DNA from 4 places in the Streptomyces sp. NPDC107559 genome. Region 3 is predicted to be linked to each of the others. Evidence: riboswitches for the same ligand, from Rfam matches in the RefSeq annotation. Region 3 holds a riboswitch; each other region holds the start of a gene.

Region 1 (5,331 bases), on a different contig from region 3:
GCGGTTGGACTCCAGGTTCGGGGCGAAGCCGCCCTCGTCGCCGAGACCGGTGGACAGGCCCTTGGTCTTCAGCACCTTCTTGAGGGTGTGGTAGACCTCGGCGCCCCAGCGCAGCGCCTCGGAGAAGGTCTCCGCGCCGATCGGGGCGATCATGAACTCCTGGATGTCCACGTTGGAGTCGGCGTGCGAGCCGCCGTTCAGGATGTTCATCATCGGAACGGGCAGCAGGTGCGCGTTCGGGCCGCCCAGGTAACGGAAGAGCGGGAGGTCGGACGCCTCGGAGGCGGCGTGCGCGACGGCGAGGGAGACGCCGAGGATGGCGTTCGCGCCGAGCGAGCCCTTGTTGTCGGTGGCGTCCAGGTCGAACATCGCCTGGTCGATCAGGCGCTGCTCGGTGGCGTCGTAGCCGACGAGCTCCGGACCGATCTGCTCGATGACGGCGAGGACGGCCTTCTCGACACCCTTGCCCTGGTAACGGTTGGGGTCACCGTCACGGAGCTCGATGGCCTCGAAGGCACCGGTGGAGGCGCCGGACGGGACGGCGGCACGACCCGTGCTGCCGTCGTCGAGGCCGACCTCGACCTCGACCGTGGGGTTGCCTCGGGAGTCCAGGATTTCCCGGGCTACGACGACGTCGATGGACGGCACGAGCATCTCCTTCTGGGATGTGACGCAAGCTACGCCGGGCCGGAGAGCCCGGTGGTGATGCGCAGGCCTGTGGTGGCCGCGCGGGACTGAGCCTAACCGTCCCGGGGCGATCAACCGGTCGTTGACCGCGTCATGGACGGAACCGAGAGTAAATTGTTTCCGAACGGAACAAAGCCGGTTCGACAAAAAACCCCGTCCCGGTGCGTACGGGGGAAGAACGCACCGGGACGGGGAGCCCGTGGGGACGGGGGGCGGCCCTCACGTGGCCTCCACAATGAAGGACACGGCTGGGAGGCCGCCGTGGTTCAGCTACGAGCGCGCTGTCACTTCAGGTGCAGCTGCTGGCCCGGGTAGATGACGTCGGCGTTGGCGACGACACCCTTGTTCAGCTTGAACAGCGCCTGCCAGCCACCCTTGACCTGGTGCTTCTGGGCGATGCTGCTGAGCGTGTCACCCTTGACGACCTTGTACTCGCCGTCACCCTTGGCGACCTTCTGGCCGGCCGGGGTGGTGACGGTCTGCGCGACGGCCGGGCGCTCGGCGGAGCGGGAGGCGGTCTGCGTCTCGGTCGAGCGGGTGGCGGTGCTCGGCGCGGGGGCGGCAGCGGCGTAGGGGGTGCGGGACAGACCCTTGCCGCAGACCGGCCAGGCACCCTTGCCCTGGGAGGCGAGGACCTTCTCGGCGATGGTGATCTGCTGGGCCTTGGTGGCCAGGTTGGCCTGCGAGGCGTACTGCTTGCCGCCGTACGCAGCCCAGGTGGAGGCGGAGAACTGGACACCGCCGTAGTAGCCGTTGCCGGTGTTGATGGCCCAGTTGCCGCCGGACTCGCACTGGGCGACGGTGTCCCACTCGGCGGCGGTGGCGGCGGAGGCGTTGCCGGCCGCGAACAGCGGGGCGGCGATGGCGACACCGGCGACACCGGCGAGCGCGGCGATGCGGGTGGCCTTGGACGGGCGGCGGTGCGTGCCCTTACCGGAAAACAGCATGGTGGATCCCCTCACCGACGCCTGCGAGGTGAGCTGTCGGGTTCGGGCCGGTTGAGTTGCCCGGCCACGCCCCTCACGGGACGCGGCTTCACCCCGAGCCGGCACCAGCTTCAACCGCTGGGCCCGGCGCTTACCTTGGGTCCCCCGCTCCTGCCGACGGCGCTTGACGCGACGAATGTTCCCGGGCAGCCGCTGGCAGGATTCGGCGTTGCGGCGGCCGGTGCCCGCTGTGGCGAGCGGTCTCGACCGTAGGCAGGCGATCCGGTTATTTCCAAAGACGATCAGGGCTTCTGAGACTCATCCCACAGTTTCACCAAAACGGACATTTAGCGGTGAAACGGGACGTCAACTCTCGCCGCTTTACGCCCGTTTAGACAGGTGCCTCCCCGGCCTGACCGGGGAAGACACGGTCCCGGCCGGCACCACTCGCCTCCTGCTCACCATGCGGAGCAGGCGCCGTCCGTCGCGGGAATGCGGAGGGCCGGTCCGGGGGTGGCGGACCACCCCGGCGAGCGGGTCAGGAACCGTAGGCGGTCGAGGCGTGCCGGCCGATGAAGGACAGGTCGGCGTCGACGGAGGACGTGTCCTCGTCGGCGCTGGCGCCACGGTGGCGGCCGGTGCCGGTCAGGTCACCCGTGTCGACCAGGCCCGAAGCGCCGATGGCCTGCCGGGAGTTGGCGGAATTGTCCACCTCTGCATCGCCTGCGGAGGAATCGTCGCCTTGAGCGCCACTCGTGGCGGTATCCGCACTATTGTCCGTCTTGTCCGTCGCGCTCGCGGAGGGCGCGGCGGTGGAGGCCGTGCCGGAAGGCAGGGCGGAGGGGTCGGCGGACGCGGTACCGGCGGCGGGCGTCGAGGACGGGTCGGTGGAGGCTCCGGCGGAGGAGTCGGGCAGACCGAGCACGTCCGACACCGAGGTCGAACCGCTCGCGTCGGACGCGTCGCTCGCCGAGTCGCCCGCCACACCCGTGTCGACGACGGACGTCGCGGAGTCCTGGGCGAGCCCCGAGGTCAGCCCGCACGTGGACCAGGCACCGGCGCCCTGGGCGGCGAGGATCTTCTCGGCGACGGCTATCTGCTGGGACCGGCTGGCCAGATCGGCCCTGGCGGCGTAGTCGAGACCGCCGTACTGCTCCCAGTCCGCCTGGGTCAGATGCAGGCCACCGAAGTGCCCGTCACCGCTCTCGGCGCTCCAGGAGCCGCCGGTCTCGCACTGCGCGACCTGGTCCCAGGTGCTGCCCTCGGCCGCGCTCGCGCCGCCCGCGCCCAGAAGCGGGATGGCGATGGCGGAACCTGCCACTCCTGCCGCGACGAGCAGTGCCGGAGCCTGGCGGGGACGACGGTGACGACCGTTTCCGGAGAGCATGCGGAAACCTTTCGTGCGACAGCAGTGACCGACACGGCGTGAGGCTGCGCCGTGTTGATGATTGAACGTATCGGCACACGATCACTTGTCACAAGTTCATGCCACGGAGATCACGCGAAGATCACAATGTTGACGGTACGTCACCCGGGTCCGGAACCCTCACGACTGCCGCCAATCGGTCAGACCGCCGTGAACTCCACAGGCAGGGCACGCAGTCCGCGCATGATGAGTCCACCACGCCATCTCAAGTCCGCCGGTTCCGCGGCGAGTTGCAGGTCGGGGAGCCGGGTGAGCAGCGTGGTGAGCGCGGTGCGTCCCTCCAGCCGGGCCAGCGGCGCACCCAGGCAATAGTGGATTCCATGGCCGTAACCGAGGTGCTGGTTGTCACTGCGAGTGAGGTCGAGCACATCGGGATCGGTGAACCGCTCCGGGTCCCGGTCCGCGGCCGCCAGGACGACGAGGACGGGGTCCCCGGGGGCGATGTCCTGGCCGCCGATGGTCAGCGGCCCGGTCGCGAACCGCCAGGTCGCCAGCTCCACCGGCCCGTCGTAACGCAGGAGTTCCTCGATGCCGGTCTCCATCAGTGCGGATTCGCCCGCGGCCAGGGACGACTGGAGGCGCTCACGCTGAGCGGGATGGGTCAGCAGCGCGTACATACCGTTGCCGATGAGGTTGACCGTGGTCTCGAACCCCGCGAACAAAAGGATGAACGCCATGGCGGCGGCCTCGTTCTCGGTGAGGTGCTCGCCGTGGTCGGAGGCGCGGATGAGACCGGAGATGAGGTCCTCGCCCGGAGCGGCGGTCTCGGGCAGCGCCTCCCGCTTGCGGTGGATGAGCTCGGCGAGATAGCCGCGCATCTTCTTCACCGACCGCGCGACCCCGCCCCGCGGCCCGCCGCCGTGCCGGATCATCATGCCCGCCCAGTCCCGGAAGTCGTCCTGGTCCTCGCGGGGTACGCCGAGCAGGTCGCAGATGGCGTAGATGGGCAGCGGGAAGGCGAACTCGTGGATGAGGTCGGCGGAGCCCCGGCCGGCGAAGCCGTCGATCAGCCGGTCGGTCAGCTCCTGCACGCGCGGCGCGAACTCCGCGACCCGGCGCGGGGTGAACGCCGTGCTGACCAGCCGCCGGAGCCTGGTGTGGTCCGGCGGGTCGATGTTGAGCAGATGGGTCATCAGCTCGGCCTTGCGCTCACCGGGGATGCCGGTCTTGCCCTTGGCGTGCGCGGGCTCGTCGTGATGCGCGGGGTTCTTGCTCAGCCGCTGGTCGGCGAGGGCCTGCCGGGCGTCCGCGTACCGGGTGACCAGCCAGGCCTCGACCCCGCTGGGCAGCCGGGTGCGGTGCACGGGGGCGTGCTCGCGCAGCCAGGCGTAGGCCGGGTACGGATCGGCGGCGAACTCCCAGGTGAAGAGGTCGGGGGCGGGGCTGTCGGGCACGGGTACGGGGTCGCCGGGGGCGGGCTGGTTGGTCACGCCTCGACGTTAGCTGGCTTTCATCGTTCGGCTTGCGGGGGTGGAAGCGGGGCCGTGGGCGGCGGTACGCCGTCAGTGGTCCCGCTCCCAGCCGGTGTCGGCAGCCCATGTCGGCAGGTCGTACGAAAGCTGCGCCCGAGCAGTGTCCTTGAGGCGGCCTGCCGTCAGCTCGCGCAGCCGGCGCTTCGCCTCCTCGTGGCCGCTCTCGGCCGCCGTCCGCAGCCAGTGCTCGGCCAGGACCAGGTGGGCCCGGCCGAGCAGGTGGGTCACGTGTGCCTGCGGGGCGTCCGCGACCGCCGCCCGCAGATACGGCAGGGCCTGCTCGGCCTGCCCCTGCCCGAGGAGCAGTTCCCCCACCCGTGCCGCCAGGTCCGTACGCCCGGCGTCGGCCGCCTTGCGGAACCACTCCAGCGCGGTGGCCTCGTCCTCCACGTCCGCACCCAGCTCGCCCAGGAGGTGCATGGCCTCGGTGTCCCCCGCTTCGGCTCTCGGGGCGAAGACGGCGTGGGCGGTCCTGCGGACGTTGTGGTGCACGTCGGCGTCGTGGCGCGTCCCCTCCAGCGCGCAACGCCAGACGGCCGCGCGCACCGGCACCGGCGTCCGCCGCGCCCGCGCGACCAGCGATCCGTACGGCCGCCACGCCGCCGCCTCACCCTCCTCCGCGCCCGGCCCCGGTACGGGGACCAGCAGCCCCGCCACTCCGTGCCGCGGTGCGGCCGCCCAGGCCGTCGCCTCCCGGAAGGACTCCCCGCCCGGCCGCCTTCCGCCGTAGCACGAGGCCGCCTCCGTCAGCAGGAGGTCCGGTATGCCTCCGGTGACTCCGCAGCGCGCGAGGTCGACGGCCGCCCGGACCAGCAGATGC
Region 2 (5,331 bases), on a different contig from region 3:
GCCGACGCACCTTGCCGGCGGCGGCCACCACATCGAGCAGTTCGTCGTCGGAGGTGGCCAGTACGGCGAGTGCTTCCTCACGGCTCGGCAGCTCGCGCCGAAGCCCCTTCTCCACCAGCGTGTTCAGCAGGTCCATGAGAGCCGATCCTGTCGTAAGGACCTGCTCGGGGCCAAGGTGACTTCACACAACAGAGACACTTCACGGTGTGTGGATTGCCACATCCTGGCCCGACGGCCGTCCGGCTAGGGTCTGTCCACTGCCTACAAAATCCCCGGAGGACCCATGGCGTTCGGCTGGATCGACGAGCAGGCGGATCTGCGCGGCCGGGCCGGACTCGTACGGACCCTGCGCCCGCGCCCGGCCGGCTCGCCGCTCCTCGACCTCGCGAGCAACGACTACCTCGGCCTGGCCCGCCATCCCGAGGTCACCGAGGGCGCGGCGCGCGCGGCGCGGACCTGGGGCGGCGGCGCGACCGGCTCCCGGCTCGTCACCGGCACCACCGAACTGCACGCCGAACTCGAACGGGAACTGGCCGCCTTCTGCGGCTTCGAGGCGGCCCTGGTCTTCTCCTCCGGCTACGCCGCCAACCTCGGGGCCGTCTCGGCCCTGGCGCCGCACGGCTCGCTGATCGTCTCGGACGCGGGCAACCACGCCTCGCTGATCGACGGCTGCCGACTGGCCCGGGGCGGCACCCAGGTCGTCGCGCACGCGGACCCGGACGCCGTGCGCAAGGCGCTGCGGACCCACGAGGGGCCGGCGGTGGCCGTCTCCGACACGGTCTTCTCGGTCGACGGCGACGCCGCACCGCTGGCCGCGCTCGCCCGGGTCTGCCGGGAGCACGGCGCCGGACTGGTCGTCGACGACGCGCACGGGCTCGGCGTGCTGGGCGACGGCGGCCGGGGAGCCCCGTACGCGGCCGGGCTCGCGGGTACCGACGACGTCGTGGCGACGGTCACCCTGTCCAAGTCGCTGGGCAGTCAGGGCGGTGCCGTGCTCGGCCCGGCCCGGGTGATCGACCATCTGGTCAACGCGGCGCGGACGTTCATCTTCGACACCGGTCTCGCCCCCGCGGCGGTGGGCGCGGCCCTTTCTGCCCTGCGGCTGCTGCGCCGCGAGCCCGAGCGCGCGGCACGGGCCCGCACGGTGGCGGGCGAACTGCACGCGCGCCTGACGGCCGCGGGCCTGGAGGCGGTACGTCCGGACGCCGCGGTCGTCTCCGTGCGGGCACCGTCCCCGGAGCAGGCCGTGCAGTGGGCGGCCGACTGCCGGGCGGCGGGTGTCGTGGTGGGCTGCTTCCGTCCTCCTTCCGTGCCCGACGGGATCTCGCGGCTTCGGCTCACCGCGCGCGCGGACCTCACCGAGGAGCAGATCGCGCACGCGGTGCGGGTGATCGACGAGACACGACCATGAGTCGGCGTGACACGGCCCTGTTTCGCCTGTTCGTCAATTGCCGCTGAATGACGGATTTTTGACACCGTTGCGGTGCCGATGTGATGCCGATCGGTGTCGGACCGATGTTGGCCGGAGTGGACCGGGAATGACCGGAATTAGCGGAATGTGGCCGTGAATTTCGCCCAGCTCTCGGGGGAGAAGAGCAGCGCGGGTCCGGCCGGATCCTTGGAGTCGCGTACGGCGAGCAGTCCGGCCCACGGCCCTCGGCCGGGCCGTGCCGTCTCGACGCAGTTGTTCGCTCCCGTGCTGTAGCTGCTGCGCAGCCACATCGCGCCGTGCAGTTGCGTGGCGGGGACCGTGTTCCGAGGCAGTGCAGTCATGGTGCCTCCTTATGTGTCGTCACCTATCCCGGCGATGAAATCCAATGAGTCCTCGGGTGAAAGGGCGTGTGTCCTGAGGGTGTTGAAGGCCTCTGAGTACGCCTGGAGGTCTTCTCTCCGTTCGAGGTAGAGGCTACTCGTCATGTGGTCGAGAACAACCACATCCAGATCAGAAGTGCTCGGAAATGACAAGATAACGAAAGGTCCGGTGATGCCAATGTGTGCTCCCGCCCGGAACGGCAGGACCTGGAGCCGCACTTGGGGCAGCCGACCCGCCTCCACCAGACGCCGCAACTGACGCGCCATCACCTCGGGTCCGCCGACCTCCCGGCGCAGCACCGCCTCGTCCAGGACCGCGGTCAGCTCCAGCGGGCGATGGGCGCGCAGCACGTCCTGCCTGGCCAGCCGCACCTCGACCAGCGCGTCCAGCCGTTCCTCGTCCAGTCCTTCGACCGCGGCGCGGGTCACCGCGCGGGCGTACTCGGGCGTCTGCAACAACCCCGGGACCACGGAAGTCTCCAGCGTGCGCATCGCGCTCGCCTGTGACTCCAGACTGATGAAATCCCGGTAGGTGGGCGGGAGAACACCACGGTACGCGTGCCACCAGTGGTCCCGGCCGCCGTCGTGGGAGCCCGCCAGTATCAGCAGCAACTCCCGCAGTTCCGCCTCGGCGACGCCGTACGCGTCCAGGAGCAGCCGCACATCGGCCGGTTTCACTCCGCTGGCGCCGGTCTCGATCCGGCTCACCTTCGACTGATGCCAGCCCACCAGGCGGGCCGCCTCACCACTGGTGAGCCCGGTGCGGGCGCGCAGTGCGCGCAGTTCGGCGCCCAGTTTCCGACGGCGCACGGCGGGACCGTACTGCATGGGAAAACTCCCTACTCCTTCCGAGCCGCCCAAATACGGTCTGCCGTCGCAGAGTTCACCGCTTCGAGCGACAGATATATGCATATCTCGGTGGATCGGCACCGCGACCGGCCCGGTAATGGCAGTCTGGCGAAGAAGCACCAGTCCGGGACCGTACTCGAATCCGCTCCTTGTCGGACTGCGGTCCCGTGGGAAGGGACGACGTCGCCATGGCAGACCATCTGGAAGCATCCGTCACTCTGCCGAGCGATCCAGCCTCGGTCTCCGCGGCCCGCAACTTCGTGGCGAGCGCCCTCGTGGAGTGGGGCCTGCCCGCGGAAGCCGAAATGGCCGACACCGTCCGACTGATCGTCTCCGAACTCGCCACCAACGCCGTACAGCACACATTCGGGCAGTCCCCGACGTTCACGGTCGATCTCACTCTCGACCGTGACGAGCGGCTGCGTGTCGGTGTCACCGACAGCCATCCGCGCTTTCCCAAACGGCTGCCGGCCGCTGTCCAGCAGGACAACGGCCGGGGCATGGTGATCGTCCGCTGGCTCACCACCGAGTGCGGCGGACGGCTGCACGTCCGTCCGACCGCCGAGGGGGGCAAGACGGTCTGCATCGAGCTCCCGTGGTCCGTCCCGGCCCGGCCGGTGCCTGCCGCGGGGCAGCAGGAGCCTTGAGGGCCGGGCGCCCGGCCGGGGAGAGGGCCCGATGCGGTGGCGGCGTGCCGGGCCGCCGCCACCGAACCGGGCGGATCAGCTCACCCGGCCGTACCAGACGCTCTTCGTCCAGATCTTCTGGAGCCGCACCACGTCCCCCGTCTTCGGGGCGTGCCAGATCTTTCCCTTTCCGGCGTAGATGCCGACGTGGTAGACGCTGGAACCCGAGTGGAAGAACACCAGGTCTCCGGCCTTGCGGTGGCGGGCCGACACGTGGTGGGTCTTGTTGTACTGCTGGGCCGCGGTGCGGGGCAGCTTCTTGCCCGCCTTCTTGAACGCGTACAGCGTGAGCCCCGAGCAGTCGAACCTGCGCGGCCCGGTGGCGCCGTACCGGTACGGCGAGCCCTTCTTGGAGGCCGCGACCTTGAGAGCCTTCGTCGCGGTCGTGGCGGCCGCCGCGTCCGCGGAGAGGCCCGGAACCACGATCGAGCCGCCCACGGCGGCGATGGTGAGCGCCGAGGCCGTACCGGCCCGGACCATCAGCGACGGGACACGATTGAGCGCAGTCATGCGCAACCCTTCGTCAGCCGCCTGTGAAGGATGACCTGTCGGATTCGGGCTGGCGAAGTTGCCCGGCCGCGATGCGGCTTCACCCCAAGGGCTGCTCGGTCCGGCCATGGCTTGACCGTTCCGGCGAACCCGTCGTGCCTGGGTCCTCCACTCCTGCCGATGCACTCCTGTCGACCGGTCATCCGGGCGGCGGCAGGACTCGGCGTCCGCCCGGACCGCCCCGCCGCTGTGGCGGGGGCTTGTCGTCAGACAGGGATCTTCACTCACAGGTGAACGAAAATCCCAACGGAACCGTGGATTTGTGTTGTTACTCACCACTCACCCGTTCGGGTGGACGCCTGTTTGTTCGATCGGCCGTCCAGGGGAACGACGGGCCCCGGACCAGCGGCGGAGCGCTTCATCCCGCCGTCGTGCTACGCGCGTTGCGCAACCCTGGAGGCCCGAGAAAACGATTCGCCGCTACTGCATCAGGGGGTACGTCGTTTGGGGCGTTTGAACTCAGCCCCGGACGCTTCGCGCGCCGCGCGGAACGTCCGGGGCGGCCGAGGGCGGGTCAACTGTCGGAGCGCGCGGGCACGGTGACACGCGCCGTGCGGCGCTCCCCGTCCAGGACGCGCAGCGCCCGCGCGAGCGTCGGCGCGTGCAGTTCGGCCTCGCCCCGCTGGTGCATCAGCGTCAGCGCGTCGCGCAGCGCGGTCGCCCTGCCCACCAGCGCCTGGGCGGCGCGCAGTCCGCGGTAGGTGTCCCCGTGGTGCGCGGGGTTGATGCGGCCGAGCAGGTCGACCACCTCCAGGTAACGATCGATCAACTCGCCCTCGGCCCGGGTCAGGGCGGGCAGCGGCGGGAGCTCCGGCGGCAGCATCCGCGGCTCACCTCGCGCCGGGAGCGGTGGGTGCGCCGGGTGCGCCGGGGAGGGTGGGGGTGCCGGACGTGCCCGGTGCGGCGGGCGGGACGTCACGGCCGTCGATGACGCGGTCCACCAGGCCGAACTCCAGCGCGCCCCGTGCGTCCAGGACCGTCTCCCGCTCGATGTCCGCGGTCACCTGCTCCGGCGTGCGGCCCGTGTGCCGGACCAACATCTCCTCCAGCAGGGCCCGGGTGCGCGCCAGCTCCTCCGCCTCGACGGCGAGATCGCTCACCTGGGCCTCGATCGGCCCGGGAAGCGCCGGCTGGGTGATCGTCACCCGGGCGCCCGGCAGCGCGTGCCGCCTGCCCGGCGTGCCCGCGGCCAGCAGCACCGCGGCGGACGCCCCGGCCCGGCCCATGCAGAACGTCTCCACGTCGCAGCTGACGTAGCGCATGGTGTCGTAGACGGCGGTCATCGCGCTGAACGAGCCGCCGGGGGAGTTGATGTACAGCGAGATCGCCCGGTCCGGTGCCGCGTGTTCCAGGTGCATGAACTGCGCGATCACGTCGTTGGCCGAGGTGTCGTCGATCGGTGACCCCAGCAGGACGATCCGTTCCTCCAGCAGCT
Region 3 (5,331 bases):
ATCGACTCCGTCATCAGGGCCGCGGCGGCGGCGGCCTTGCACTCGGTGTACCGCATGGCGGCCGGAGGGTCGTCGTTGCCCAGCGAACCGAAGTTGCCGTGGCCGTCGACGAGCGGCACGCGCATGGAGAACGGCTGGGCCATGCGCACCAGGGCGTCGTAGATCGACGCGTCGCCGTGCGGGTGGAGCTTGCCCATCACCTCGCCGACGACACGGGCGCACTTCACGTAACCGCGCTCGGGACGCAGGCCCATCTCGTTCATCTGGTACACGATGCGGCGGTGCACCGGCTTGAGGCCGTCGCGGGCGTCCGGCAGCGCGCGGGAGTAGATGACCGAGTACGCGTACTCGAGGAAGGAGCCCTGCATCTCGTCGACGACGTCGATGTCGAGGATCCGCTCCTCGTACGAGTCGTCGGGCGGCGGGGTCTTCGTGCTGCGGCGGGCCATCGCTGCCGGCTCCTTGCTGACGCGTGAACGGGTTCTGACGCGGACCATTGTGGACCGCGCTACTGACAGTGCGGGCGGGGACCCGGCGTCGGCCGCCCGGCCCGGTGTGGAGCGGCGCCTGCCTCCACGACTGCCCGCAGGCTACGCGATCTCGCTCTCGGCGTACGTCCCGCGGGAACTTCGCCCATGGTCCGCCCGCTTGCATACAGTGGCAGGACAGGCACTGAACGCGCGGTCGGACGACCGCGTCCGCGATCGAAGGGACGTACATGCCCATGGGTCACACGGCCACAGCCGAGGCAGGCTCCGGGGGCCTGACAGCGACCGAGCACCGCTTGGCCAACGGCCTTCGCGTGGTGCTCTCCGAGGACCATCTGACCCCGGTCGCGGCGGTGTGCCTCTGGTACGACGTCGGCTCCCGCCACGAAGTCAAGGGCCGTACGGGCCTGGCTCACCTTTTCGAGCACCTGATGTTCCAGGGGTCCGGACAGGTCAAGGGCAACGGTCACTTCGAGCTGGTGCAGGGCGCGGGCGGCTCGCTGAACGGCACCACCAGCTTCGAGCGCACCAACTACTTCGAGACCATGCCCACCCACCAGCTGGAGCTCGCCCTCTGGCTGGAGGCCGACCGCATGGGCTCCCTGCTCGCCGCCCTCGACGACGAGTCCATGGAGAACCAGCGCGACGTCGTCAAGAACGAGCGCCGCCAGCGCTACGACAACGTGCCCTACGGCACCGCGTTCGAGAAGCTGACCGCCCTCGCCTACCCGGAGGGCCACCCCTACCACCACACGCCCATCGGCTCGATGACCGACCTGGACGCGGCCACCCTGGAGGACGCGCGGGCGTTCTTCCGGACGTACTACGCGCCCAACAACGCCGTGCTGTCCGTGGTCGGCGACATCGACCCGGCGCAGACGCTCGCCTGGGTCGAGAAGTACTTCGGCTCCATCGCCGCCCACGACGGCAAGCCCGCCCCGCGCGACGGCTCGCTGCCCGAGGTCATCGGCGGTCAGCTGCGCGAGGTCGTCCGGGAGGAGGTGCCGGCCCGCGCCCTGATGGCCGCCTACCGGCTGCCGCACGACGGCACGCGCGCGTGCGACGCCGCCGACCTGGCGCTGACCGTCCTGGGCGGCGGCGAGTCCTCCCGCCTGTACAACCGGCTGGTACGGCGCGACCGTACGGCGGTGGCGGCCGGCTTCGGCCTGCTGCGGCTGGCGGGGGCGCCCTCCATGGGCTGGCTGGACGTGAAGACCTCCGGTGACGTCGAGGTGCCGGTCATCGAGGCGGCCATCGACGAGGAGCTCGCCCGGTTCGCCGAGGAGGGCCCCACGGACGAGGAGATGGAGCGCGCCCAGGCCCAGTTGGAGCGCGAGTGGCTGGACCGGCTCGGCACGGTCGCGGGCCGCGCCGACGAACTGTGCCGCTACGCCGTCCTGTTCGGCGACCCGCAGCTCGCCCTCACCGCCGTCGGGCGCGTGCTGGAGGTGACCGCCGAGGAGGTCCAGGAGGCCGCCAAGGCCCGCCTGCGCCCCGACAACCGCGCGGTGCTCGTGTACGAGCCGACCACCCCCGAGGCGCTGGACGAGGCCGACGCCGCGGAGCGCACCGAAGACCCGGAGTCCGCGGCGACCGTGGAAGCCACCGACGAGACCGAGGAGGCGGCCCAGTGACCGAGCTCGCCACGATGGAGTTCCACCCCCAGCCCCGGCCGGGCGAGGCCAGGCCCTGGGCGTTCCCGGCGCCGGAGCGCGGCACCCTGGACAACGGCCTGACGCTGCTGCGCTGCCACCGTCCCGGCCAGCAGGTCGTCGCCGTCGAGGTGCTCCTCGGCGCGCCGCTGGACGCCGAGCCGGCCGGTCTCGACGGCGTCGCCACGATCATGGCGCGGGCCTTCTCGGAGGGCACCGACAAGCTCTCCGCCGAGGAGTTCGCCGCCGAACTGGAGCGCTGCGGCGCCACCCTGGACGCGCACGCCGACCACCCCGGCGTACGGCTCAGCCTCGAAGTGCCGGTCTCGCGCCTGGCGAAGGCGCTCGGCCTGCTCGCCGACGCCCTGCGTGCGCCGGCCTTCGCGGACAGCGAGGTCGAGCGGCTGGTGCGCAACCGGCTCGACGAGATCCCGCACGAGCTGGCCAACCCCGCGCGCCGCGCGGCCAAGGAGCTCTCCAAGGAGCTGTTCCCCGAGGCCTCGCGCATGTCGCGCCCCCGTCAGGGCACCGAGGAGACGGTCACGAAGATCGACTCCGCCGGTGTGCGCGCCTTCTACGACCGGCATGTCCGCCCCGCCACCGCCACCGCCGTGATCGTCGGCGACCTCGCGGGCATCGACCTGGACGAGCTGCTCGGCGACACCCTGGGGGCCTGGAAGGGCTCCTCGGCCGAGCCCCGCCCGGTGCCGCCGGTGAGCGCCGACGACACCGGCCGCGTCGTCATCGTCGACCGCCCCGGCGCGGTCCAGACGCAGCTGCTGATCGGCCGCACCGGCGCCGACCGGCACGACCGTGTCTGGCCCGCGCAGGTGCTCGGCACGTACTGCCTCGGCGGCACCCTCACCTCCCGGCTGGACCGCGTCCTGCGGGAGGAGAAGGGCTACACCTACGGCGTGCGCGCGTTCGGCCAGGTGCTCCGGTCGGCGCCGGACGGCACGGGCGCCGCGATGCTCGCCATCAGCGGCTCCGTGGACACCCCGAACACCGGTCCCGCCCTGGCGGACCTGTGGACCGTGCTGCGCACGCTCGCCGGGGAGGGGCTGACCGACGCGGAGCGCGACGTCGCCGTGCAGAACCTCGTCGGGGTGGCGCCGCTGAAGTACGAGACCGCGGCGGCCGTGGCGGCCACGCTGGCCGACCAGGTCGAGCAGTACCTGCCCGACGACTACCAGGCGACGCTCTACCAGCAGCTCGCCGCGACCGGCACGGTGGAGGCCACCGCCGCGGCCGTGAGCGCCTTCCCGGTGGACCGTCTGGTGACGATCCTCGTGGGCGACGCGGCACAGATCAAGGAGCCCGTCGAGGCGCTCGGCATCGGTGAGGTCACCGTCGTGCCCGCCGAGTAGGGCACGCGCGCGGCAGGGGCCCCGGTGACATGTCGGTCGCCGGGGCCCCTGCCCGTTCCAGGATGTCCGAATTATGGGAGAGGCGCCCTGTCTGCTCTGTGGCGTGCGCTACAAATACCGCGATCCGTTTGATGATCCAAAGACCGCGCCCGTACGGTCACTTGGACTGTTCGTCGGGCAGTGCGCCGCAACCGCGGCAGCGGACAGTCATCGCCGAGTCCCCGTACGGCGCGAGCCAGGGGAGCCGGGGACCCATTGCAGTCCCTGGGGTGAATCGGACGCCCGCGCGCATCGCGAGGGGGTCCGTAGGAGACCTTCCTGCTCCGAACCCGTCAGCTAACCCGGTAGGCGAGAGGGAAGGAAAGGACCAGCCCCTTACATGGCGTTCACGGGCGTTTCCGGCAAGCACCGTCGTCCCAGCCGGATGAAGCGCACCAGTGCGCACGCGGCCGGTATCGCAGCTCTCGCCACCACCGGCGTCGTCGGCAGCCTCGCGGCCCCCGCGCTCGCCGCCGAGAACTCCGTCGAGCAGACGGGCCTCACCCCGGTCGTCACCCTCGGCGACCAGGCCGCCGAGCAGGTCGACGCACAGGCTGCCGCCCAGCAGCAGGCAGCCGCCGAGCAGCTGGCCGAGGAGATCGCCCACGCGAAGGCCGCAGCGCGGGCCGCGGCCGCCCGAAAGGCCGAGGAGCGCGCCGCCCGCGAGGCCGAGCGCAAGCGTCTCAACACGTTCGTGTCGCCGATCACCGGCTCCTACGTCTCCACCGGCTACCTCGCCAGCAGCTCGCTGTGGTCCTCCGGCAGCCACACCGGCATCGACTTCCATGCCTCCACCGGCACCACGGTCCACGCGGTCGGCTACGGCACCGTGGTGGACGCCGGCTGGGGCGGGGCCTACGGCAACCAGATCGTCATCAAGATGGACGACGGCACGTACACCCAGTACGGCCACCTGTCGTCCATCGGTGTCTCGGTGGGCCAGCGGGTCGTCACCGGCCAGCAGATCGGCCTCTCCGGCGCGACCGGCAACGTCACCGGACCGCACCTGCACTTCGAGGCCCGTACGACCGCCGAGTACGGCTCGGACATCGACCCGGTCGCCTACCTCCGCAGCCACGAGGTGAACGTCTGACACCCGCCCGCGGGCGGCCGTCCGGCGACGGACCGCGCGACCTACCGAAGCCCCGGCTCATCGAGCCGGGGCTTTCGGCGTTTCCGGCCCCGTTCTGTCCAAAAAATATCCCTGGATTCCGGCCGCCCGTCGGAAATTACGTCCGATTGCAATAGAGTCGCTGAACACATGTCAATCGGCGACGTTTCACGGGGATTAAGGCGGAGGTCGGTCATGCGTATTCCGGCGCACTCGGTGTGCACGGCGATCCGGGACGACATCGTCGCCGGTGTCTACGAGCGTGGCAGCCGGCTCACCGAGGAACTCCTCGCCCGGCGCTACGGCGTCTCGCGCGTACCCGTCCGCGAGGCCCTGCGCACGCTGGAGGCGGAGGGCTTCGTGGTGACCCGCCGGCACGCGGGCGCGTGCGTGGCGGAACCCACCGAGCAGGAAGCCTCCGATCTGCTGGAGATGCGCATGCTCCTGGAGCCGCTGGGCGCCTCCCGGGCCGCCCAGCGGCGCACCGAGGCCCATCTCAAGGTGCTGCGCGGCCTGGTCCGGCTCGGTCAGGAACGGGCCAGGCGGGGCAACAGCGAGGATCTGCGCTCCCTGGGCGGATGGTTCCACGAGACGCTCGCCCAGGCCTCCGGCAGCCAGGCGCTGACCGCCACGCTCACCCAGCTCCGGCACAAGATCGCCTGGATGTACGCGAC
Region 4 (5,331 bases), on a different contig from region 3:
GTCGGCCCAACATCGCTCGCCCTGCGCGCCGACTCCGGCGAATCTGGACCTTCGTGGCTGGAGACGGCGGGAGACGAGTGGTGCGCTCTGGTGACCTGACGGGTGAGGGGCCGCACGAGGAACCCGGCGCGGCCGAGGGGCCCGGCACGGCCGCGGACGACCACCTCGTCCCGTACGCACGCGCGGGCGGCCGCCTCTCGCCCGACCCCGCCCCGGATCCCGGACCGGTGTCCGGGCCGGACACCGGCCCCGGCGGCCGGGCAGCCGCCGTGCCCGCCTCGCCCACCGCACCCGCGGCCCCCGCATCCTCCGTACCGTCCAGGTCCTCCGTGTCCGCCGCCGCCGCCGGCGACGACCGGCGGTTCTGTCTCCTGCGGTCACTCCTCAGGGTGCTTCCCGCGCTGATGGCCGTCGGCGGGGCCGTCTACGGCATCTGCACGCCCCGCGGCTTCACCGGGGCGCCCCTGTTCACGGCCGCCCCGCTGGTGGCGGCCCCGCTGTACTCCTTCCTCGGCACCGCCGTCACGGGTGTGGCCGCCGTGGCCGGCGCGTACGCCGTGCACGCCCGGTCCGCCCGGGTCCCGGACGCCGACGCGGTCACCGAGATCGTCACCGTGGCCACGGTCGCCGTGATGGCCGCGGTCATCAACCGTGTCGTGCGCCGCGGCGACCAGCGCCTCGCCAGCGCCCGCGGGATCGCCGAGGCCGCCCAGCGCGCGGTGCTGCCCGAGCCCGCCGCCCGGATCGGCGGGTACGACGTCGCCGCCCGCTACGAGGCCGCCCAGGCCGACGCCTTCATCGGCGGCGACCTCTACGCCGTGCAGGACACCCCGCGCGGCGTACGGCTGGTCGTCGGGGACGTACGGGGCAAGGGCATGGGCGCGGTGTCGGCGGTGGCCGTGGTCATCGGGGCCTTCCGGGAGGCCGCCGAGCAGGAGGCGACCCTGGAGGCGGTCGCGCAGCGGCTGGAGCGGGCGCTGGCGCGCGAGGGCACCCGGCGCGACGGGCCCGACGCCTTCGAGGGCTTCACCACCGCCGTACTCGCCGAACTTCCGCACGGGGACGAGACGGTACGGATCCTCAACCGCGGGCACCCGCCGCCGCTGCTGCTGCACCCGGACGGCACCGTGCACCCCCTGCCCGCCACCGAGCCGGCTCTGCCGCTCGGCATGGGCGAGTTGGGCAGCCGGCCCGACCGCGCGGAGGAGACCCGGTTCCCCAGGGGTGCCACCCTGCTCCTGTACACCGACGGCGCCTCCGAGGCGCGCGACACCCAAGGCCGGTTCTACGACCCGGAGGAGCGGCTCGCCGGCCGCTCCTTCCACGACCCCGAGGAGTTGCTCGCCGCTCTCGCGCGGGATGTGCACCGGCACTGCGGGGGAGGTCTGACGGACGATATGGCCCTGCTCGCCGTCCGACGACCCTGACCGGGCTTTCGTCACATGGAGTGATCGCGCGACCCCCCTGCGCATAACATCTGAGTCACCATCAAAACCCCGGTGACTCCTGAGGCGTCGCCCCGAGCCTCGCACAAGGGTCAACTCGCCCGATTTCCGCCGGTCATCGCCTTAAGTCCTGGCCAAAAATGTTATTGATCAAGTGGAACGGCTTGGAATCCGGCCCTCGCGCCCATTAACGTTCGATAACGCAGCGCGGTCGTCCCAGCCGTCACAAGGCGGCTCCGTGCGCACGCGCCGAATCCCGCAAGGGAACCGGGGAACCAACACCCTGGGGTGAATCGCACGGCCACCACTGTCAGTGACATCAGTGACAGGCGGTATACGCGCGTAGGAGACCTTCCTGCTCCGAACCCGTCAGCTAACCCGGTAGGCGAGAAGGAAGGAAGGAGCACGCCCACGTGGCGTCCAACCCGCCTGCCCCAGAGGCCCCGTTCGTGCCGAGCCAGCCCAGCACCGAAGCCTTCGGCTTCGACAGCTACCGCGCCGACGAGGGTCCGTGGGAGGAGTGGAATCCCACCGCGGAGACCGTTCGCCCCCCGCGTGGCAAGCATCGCGTCGCCAAGCAGCGTGGCGGGGGACTCGCCCGCAGCTCCACCGTCCTGGGCGTCGGTGTCATAGCCGCCGTCGCCGGCGGCGGAATGGCCAGCGCCAACACCGGCAAGCCTCCGGTCTCCATCTCCATGCCCGACCTTCCCTCCGTCGGCTCCCTGCTGTCGGACGAGAAGCCCGCCGACACCACGCAGGACGTCGCGACCCCGCTCAGCGGCATAGGCGTGACCAACGCCGAAACCGCCCAGGGCACCACCGACGCCGGTGAGGCGCTGCGCAGCCGGATCATGGCCCAGGCCGAGCAGCAGCAGACCCAGGTCGAGGCCAAGGCCGCCGCCGCTGCCGAGAAGGCCGCCGCCGACGCGGCCGCCAAGGCGGAGCAGGAGGCCAAGGACAAGGCCGAAGCCGCCAAGAAGAAGGCGGAGGAGGAGGCCGCGAAGAAGGCCGAGGCCGAGCGCCTGGCCGAGCTCGCCAAGCAGTACACGCTGCCGACCTCCTCGTACACGATCACCTCGACCTTCGGCGAGGCCGGCTCCATGTGGTCCTCCGGGTACCACACGGGCCTCGACTTCGCCGCGCCCACCGGAACGCTCATCAAGGCGATCCACAGCGGCACGATCACCGAGGCGGGCTGGGCCGGCTCCTACGGCTACCGCACGATCCTCACCCTCGACGACGGCACCGAGCTGTGGTTCTGCCACCAGTCCTCGATCAGCGTCAGCGTCGGGCAGAAGGTCGCCACCGGCGATGTCATCGGCCGGGTCGGCGCCACCGGCAACGTCACCGGTCCGCACCTGCACCTGGAGGTCCACCCGGGCGGCAGCGCGGACGGGATCGACCCGATGGCCTGGCTGCGCGGCAAGGGACTCACCCCCTGACGTCCCCGTCCCCCCGGGTTTCCTGACCTCCGGCAGTCCTGGCGACATCCCCCCGACGCCAGGACTGCCGGTTTTTCGCTGCGTGCGACCGGTCACGGCCCGCGGGGCACGGGTCGCGGGTCGCGGCAGCGGTGGGAGTGCCGGACGGCCGTGCGGAATATCACCTTCCGCGCTGGACGTTGACATTTAGCATGACTTCTCTTCGCAAGCTCGGTTCCTCCGACCTCGAGGTCTTCCCGCTCGCCCTCGGCGGCAACGTCTTCGGCTGGACAGCCGACCAGGACCAGTCCTTCGCCGTACTCGACGCCTACACGGCCGCGGGCGGCAACTTCATCGACACCGCGGACTACTACTCGGCCTGGGTCGACGGCAACCAGGGCGGCGAGTCCGAGACGATCATCGGCGACTGGGTCAGGGCCCGCGGCAACCGCGCCGACGTCGTCATCGCCACCAAGGTCAGCCAGCACCCCGAGTTCCCGGGTCTGACCGCCGCCAACATCAAGGCCGCCGCCGACGCCTCGCTGCGCCGCCTCGGTACCGACCACATCGACCTCTACTACACCCACTTCGACAAGCCCGAGGTGCCGGTCGAGGAGATCATCGGCGCGCTCGACGAGCTGGTGCGGGCGGGCAAGGTGCGCCAGATCGGCGCCTCCAACATCTCCCCCGAGCGGCTGCGCGAGTCCGTGGAGTTCTCCGACCGCGAGGGCCTGGCCCGTTACGTGGCCCTCCAGCCCCACTACAACCTGGTCTCGCGCGACACCTACGAGGGCGAGCTCCAGGACGTCGCCGACCGGTTCGGCCTCGCGGCCGTCCCCTACTTCGCCCTTGCCTCCGGATTCCTCACGGGCAAGTACCGCCCCGGTACGACGGTCGACAGCGCGCGGGCCACCGGCGCCGCCAAGCACCTGGAGACCGACCGCGGACGCAAGGTCCTCGACGCCCTCGACGAGATCGCCGGCGCCCATGACGTCCCGGTCGCCACCGTCGCCCTGGCCTGGCTGGCCGCCCGGCCCACGGTGCTCGCCCCGATCGCCTCCGCGCGGACGGTGGAGCAGCTGCCCGCCCTGCTCGGGGTCGCGGAGCTGGAGCTGACGGAGCCGGAGTTCGCGCGCCTCACGGAGGCGTCGGCCTGATCCGGCCCGGCCGTCTCCCCCGGCCCCGGGGCTACTACCGGTACGGGTTGTAGCCGGGGTACGCGGTCGCCGGATACCCGTACGCCGGCCAGCCCACCGGGGCAGGCGCCGGCATCATCACCGGTACCGGCGGGGCCGTCGCCCGCGCCGCGTAGTCCAGCGCGGGCCGCGCCACCTCCCGGCGCTGCCACAGCTCGTGCAGCAGTTCCCGCTCCCGTACGACGAAGTCGCTGCCGGCCCGGCCCCGGCGCCCCCTGCGCCGCAGGGCCGCGAGCGAGGTCGCGTACGCCTCGTACTGCGCCACCGTCCGCTCGGCCGGCTTGCCGAGGTGGTGCCCGGCGTACTCGCGGGCCAGCCGCCGGGCCCGCATCGAGCCGAGCGCGTACGGCTCGGCAGGGGTCAGCCAGCCCGCGGCGACGTACGCGGGCAACTCCTCGTACACCGCCCGCAGTTCGCGCTGGCGGGTCCAGATCACCAGCCAGGTCAGCAGGCCGAACGCGGGCACCATGAACAGCCCGTACACGGCGAAGAACCCGTACTCGCCGAAGGCCGCGGAGCCGTTCCAGAACGCGTGCATGCCCATCGCGAGCAGCAGTCCGCCCGGCGGCAGCAGCACCCGGCGCACACGCTGCCGGTCCGCGCAGAGCGCGGCGAGGCCGAAGCCGATGCCGGTGAGGACGGTGAACAGGGGGTGCGCGAACGGCGACATGATGACGCGGACGAAGAAGGTCGCCGCGGTGACGGAGGCGATGCCCCGGTCCCCGCTGAGCTGGTCGGTGCCGAAGGCGGTGCCGATATAGAGGATGTTCTCGGTGAACGCGAAGCCGGTCGCGGTCACCCCGGCTATGACGACCCCGTCGACGATGCCGGTGAAGTCCCTTCTGCGGAAGAGGAAGACGAGCAGCACGGCGGCGGCCTTGGCGGACTCCTCGACCACGGGCGCTATCACGGTCGCGCCGAGGGTGTCGGCGCCCGACGGATCGGCCGTCGCCGTCGCTATCCACTCCGTCGCGAAGCTGTTGGCGACGATCGCTATCAGCGCCGCGGCGCAGGCGCCCCAGGCGAAGGCGAACAGCAGGTTGCGCCAGGGGCCCGGCTGGACCCGGTCCAGCCAGCGGAAGGCGGTGACGAGCAACGGCACCGGCAGGACCGCGAGTCCGAGCCCGACCAGGAATCCCTCGGTGCCAGTCTGGCGGCGCACCAGCGCCAGGATGACGAGCCCGGAGAGCGCCAGCAACGTGATCACGGCGCCGTACCGCACCCCGGTGCGCTGCCACCAGCGTGGGTGCCGGACCCCGCCTCCGGCGG

What was found. A riboswitch is a leader RNA that binds a small molecule or an ion and turns the genes downstream of it on or off. The one in region 3 is predicted to bind cyclic di-AMP.
Region 1: linked by a shared signal. The riboswitch ahead of ACZ7OY_RS16755 (transglycosylase family protein) and the one ahead of ACZ7OY_RS10970 (M23 family metallopeptidase) in region 3 are both predicted to bind cyclic di-AMP.
Region 2: linked by a shared signal. The riboswitch ahead of ACZ7OY_RS32450 (C40 family peptidase) and the one ahead of ACZ7OY_RS10970 (M23 family metallopeptidase) in region 3 are both predicted to bind cyclic di-AMP.
Region 4: linked by a shared signal. The riboswitch ahead of ACZ7OY_RS14430 (M23 family metallopeptidase) and the one ahead of ACZ7OY_RS10970 (M23 family metallopeptidase) in region 3 are both predicted to bind cyclic di-AMP.

The regions. Positions count from the first base shown of each region.
Region 1 covers NZ_JBVKBD010000004.1:480,133-485,463, reverse strand. Annotated here, with positions in the region: gene eno (phosphopyruvate hydratase) at 1-654, opposite strand, end outside; gene ACZ7OY_RS16755 (transglycosylase family protein) at 972-1,634, opposite strand; cyclic di-AMP (ydaO/yuaA leader) riboswitch at 1,638-1,806, opposite strand; gene ACZ7OY_RS16750 (transglycosylase family protein) at 2,152-3,000, opposite strand; gene ACZ7OY_RS16745 (cytochrome P450 family protein) at 3,180-4,469, opposite strand; gene ACZ7OY_RS16740 (sel1 repeat family protein) at 4,542-5,331, opposite strand, start outside.
Region 2 covers NZ_JBVKBD010000014.1:92,831-98,161, reverse strand. Annotated here, with positions in the region: gene bioB (biotin synthase BioB) at 1-136, opposite strand, end outside; gene ACZ7OY_RS32470 (8-amino-7-oxononanoate synthase) at 284-1,411, shown strand; gene ACZ7OY_RS32465 (DUF397 domain-containing protein) at 1,549-1,773, opposite strand; gene ACZ7OY_RS32460 (helix-turn-helix domain-containing protein) at 1,783-2,640, opposite strand; gene ACZ7OY_RS32455 (ATP-binding protein) at 2,850-3,308, shown strand; gene ACZ7OY_RS32450 (C40 family peptidase) at 3,384-3,857, opposite strand; cyclic di-AMP (ydaO/yuaA leader) riboswitch at 3,861-4,031, opposite strand; gene ACZ7OY_RS32445 (hypothetical protein) at 4,411-4,719, opposite strand; gene ACZ7OY_RS32440 (ATP-dependent Clp protease proteolytic subunit) at 4,727-5,331, opposite strand, start outside.
Region 3 covers NZ_JBVKBD010000002.1:1,031,505-1,036,835, reverse strand. Annotated here, with positions in the region: gene ACZ7OY_RS10985 (DNA gyrase/topoisomerase IV subunit A) at 1-449, opposite strand, end outside; gene ACZ7OY_RS10980 (M16 family metallopeptidase) at 719-2,122, shown strand; gene ACZ7OY_RS10975 (M16 family metallopeptidase) at 2,119-3,507, shown strand; cyclic di-AMP (ydaO/yuaA leader) riboswitch at 3,709-3,873, shown strand; gene ACZ7OY_RS10970 (M23 family metallopeptidase) at 3,887-4,639, shown strand; gene ACZ7OY_RS10965 (GntR family transcriptional regulator) at 4,853-5,331, shown strand, end outside.
Region 4 covers NZ_JBVKBD010000003.1:652,730-658,060, forward strand. Annotated here, with positions in the region: gene ACZ7OY_RS14425 (PP2C family protein-serine/threonine phosphatase) at 81-1,427, shown strand; cyclic di-AMP (ydaO/yuaA leader) riboswitch at 1,683-1,848, shown strand; gene ACZ7OY_RS14430 (M23 family metallopeptidase) at 1,859-2,887, shown strand; gene ACZ7OY_RS14435 (aldo/keto reductase) at 3,079-4,023, shown strand; gene ACZ7OY_RS14440 (PrsW family intramembrane metalloprotease) at 4,058-5,331, opposite strand, start outside.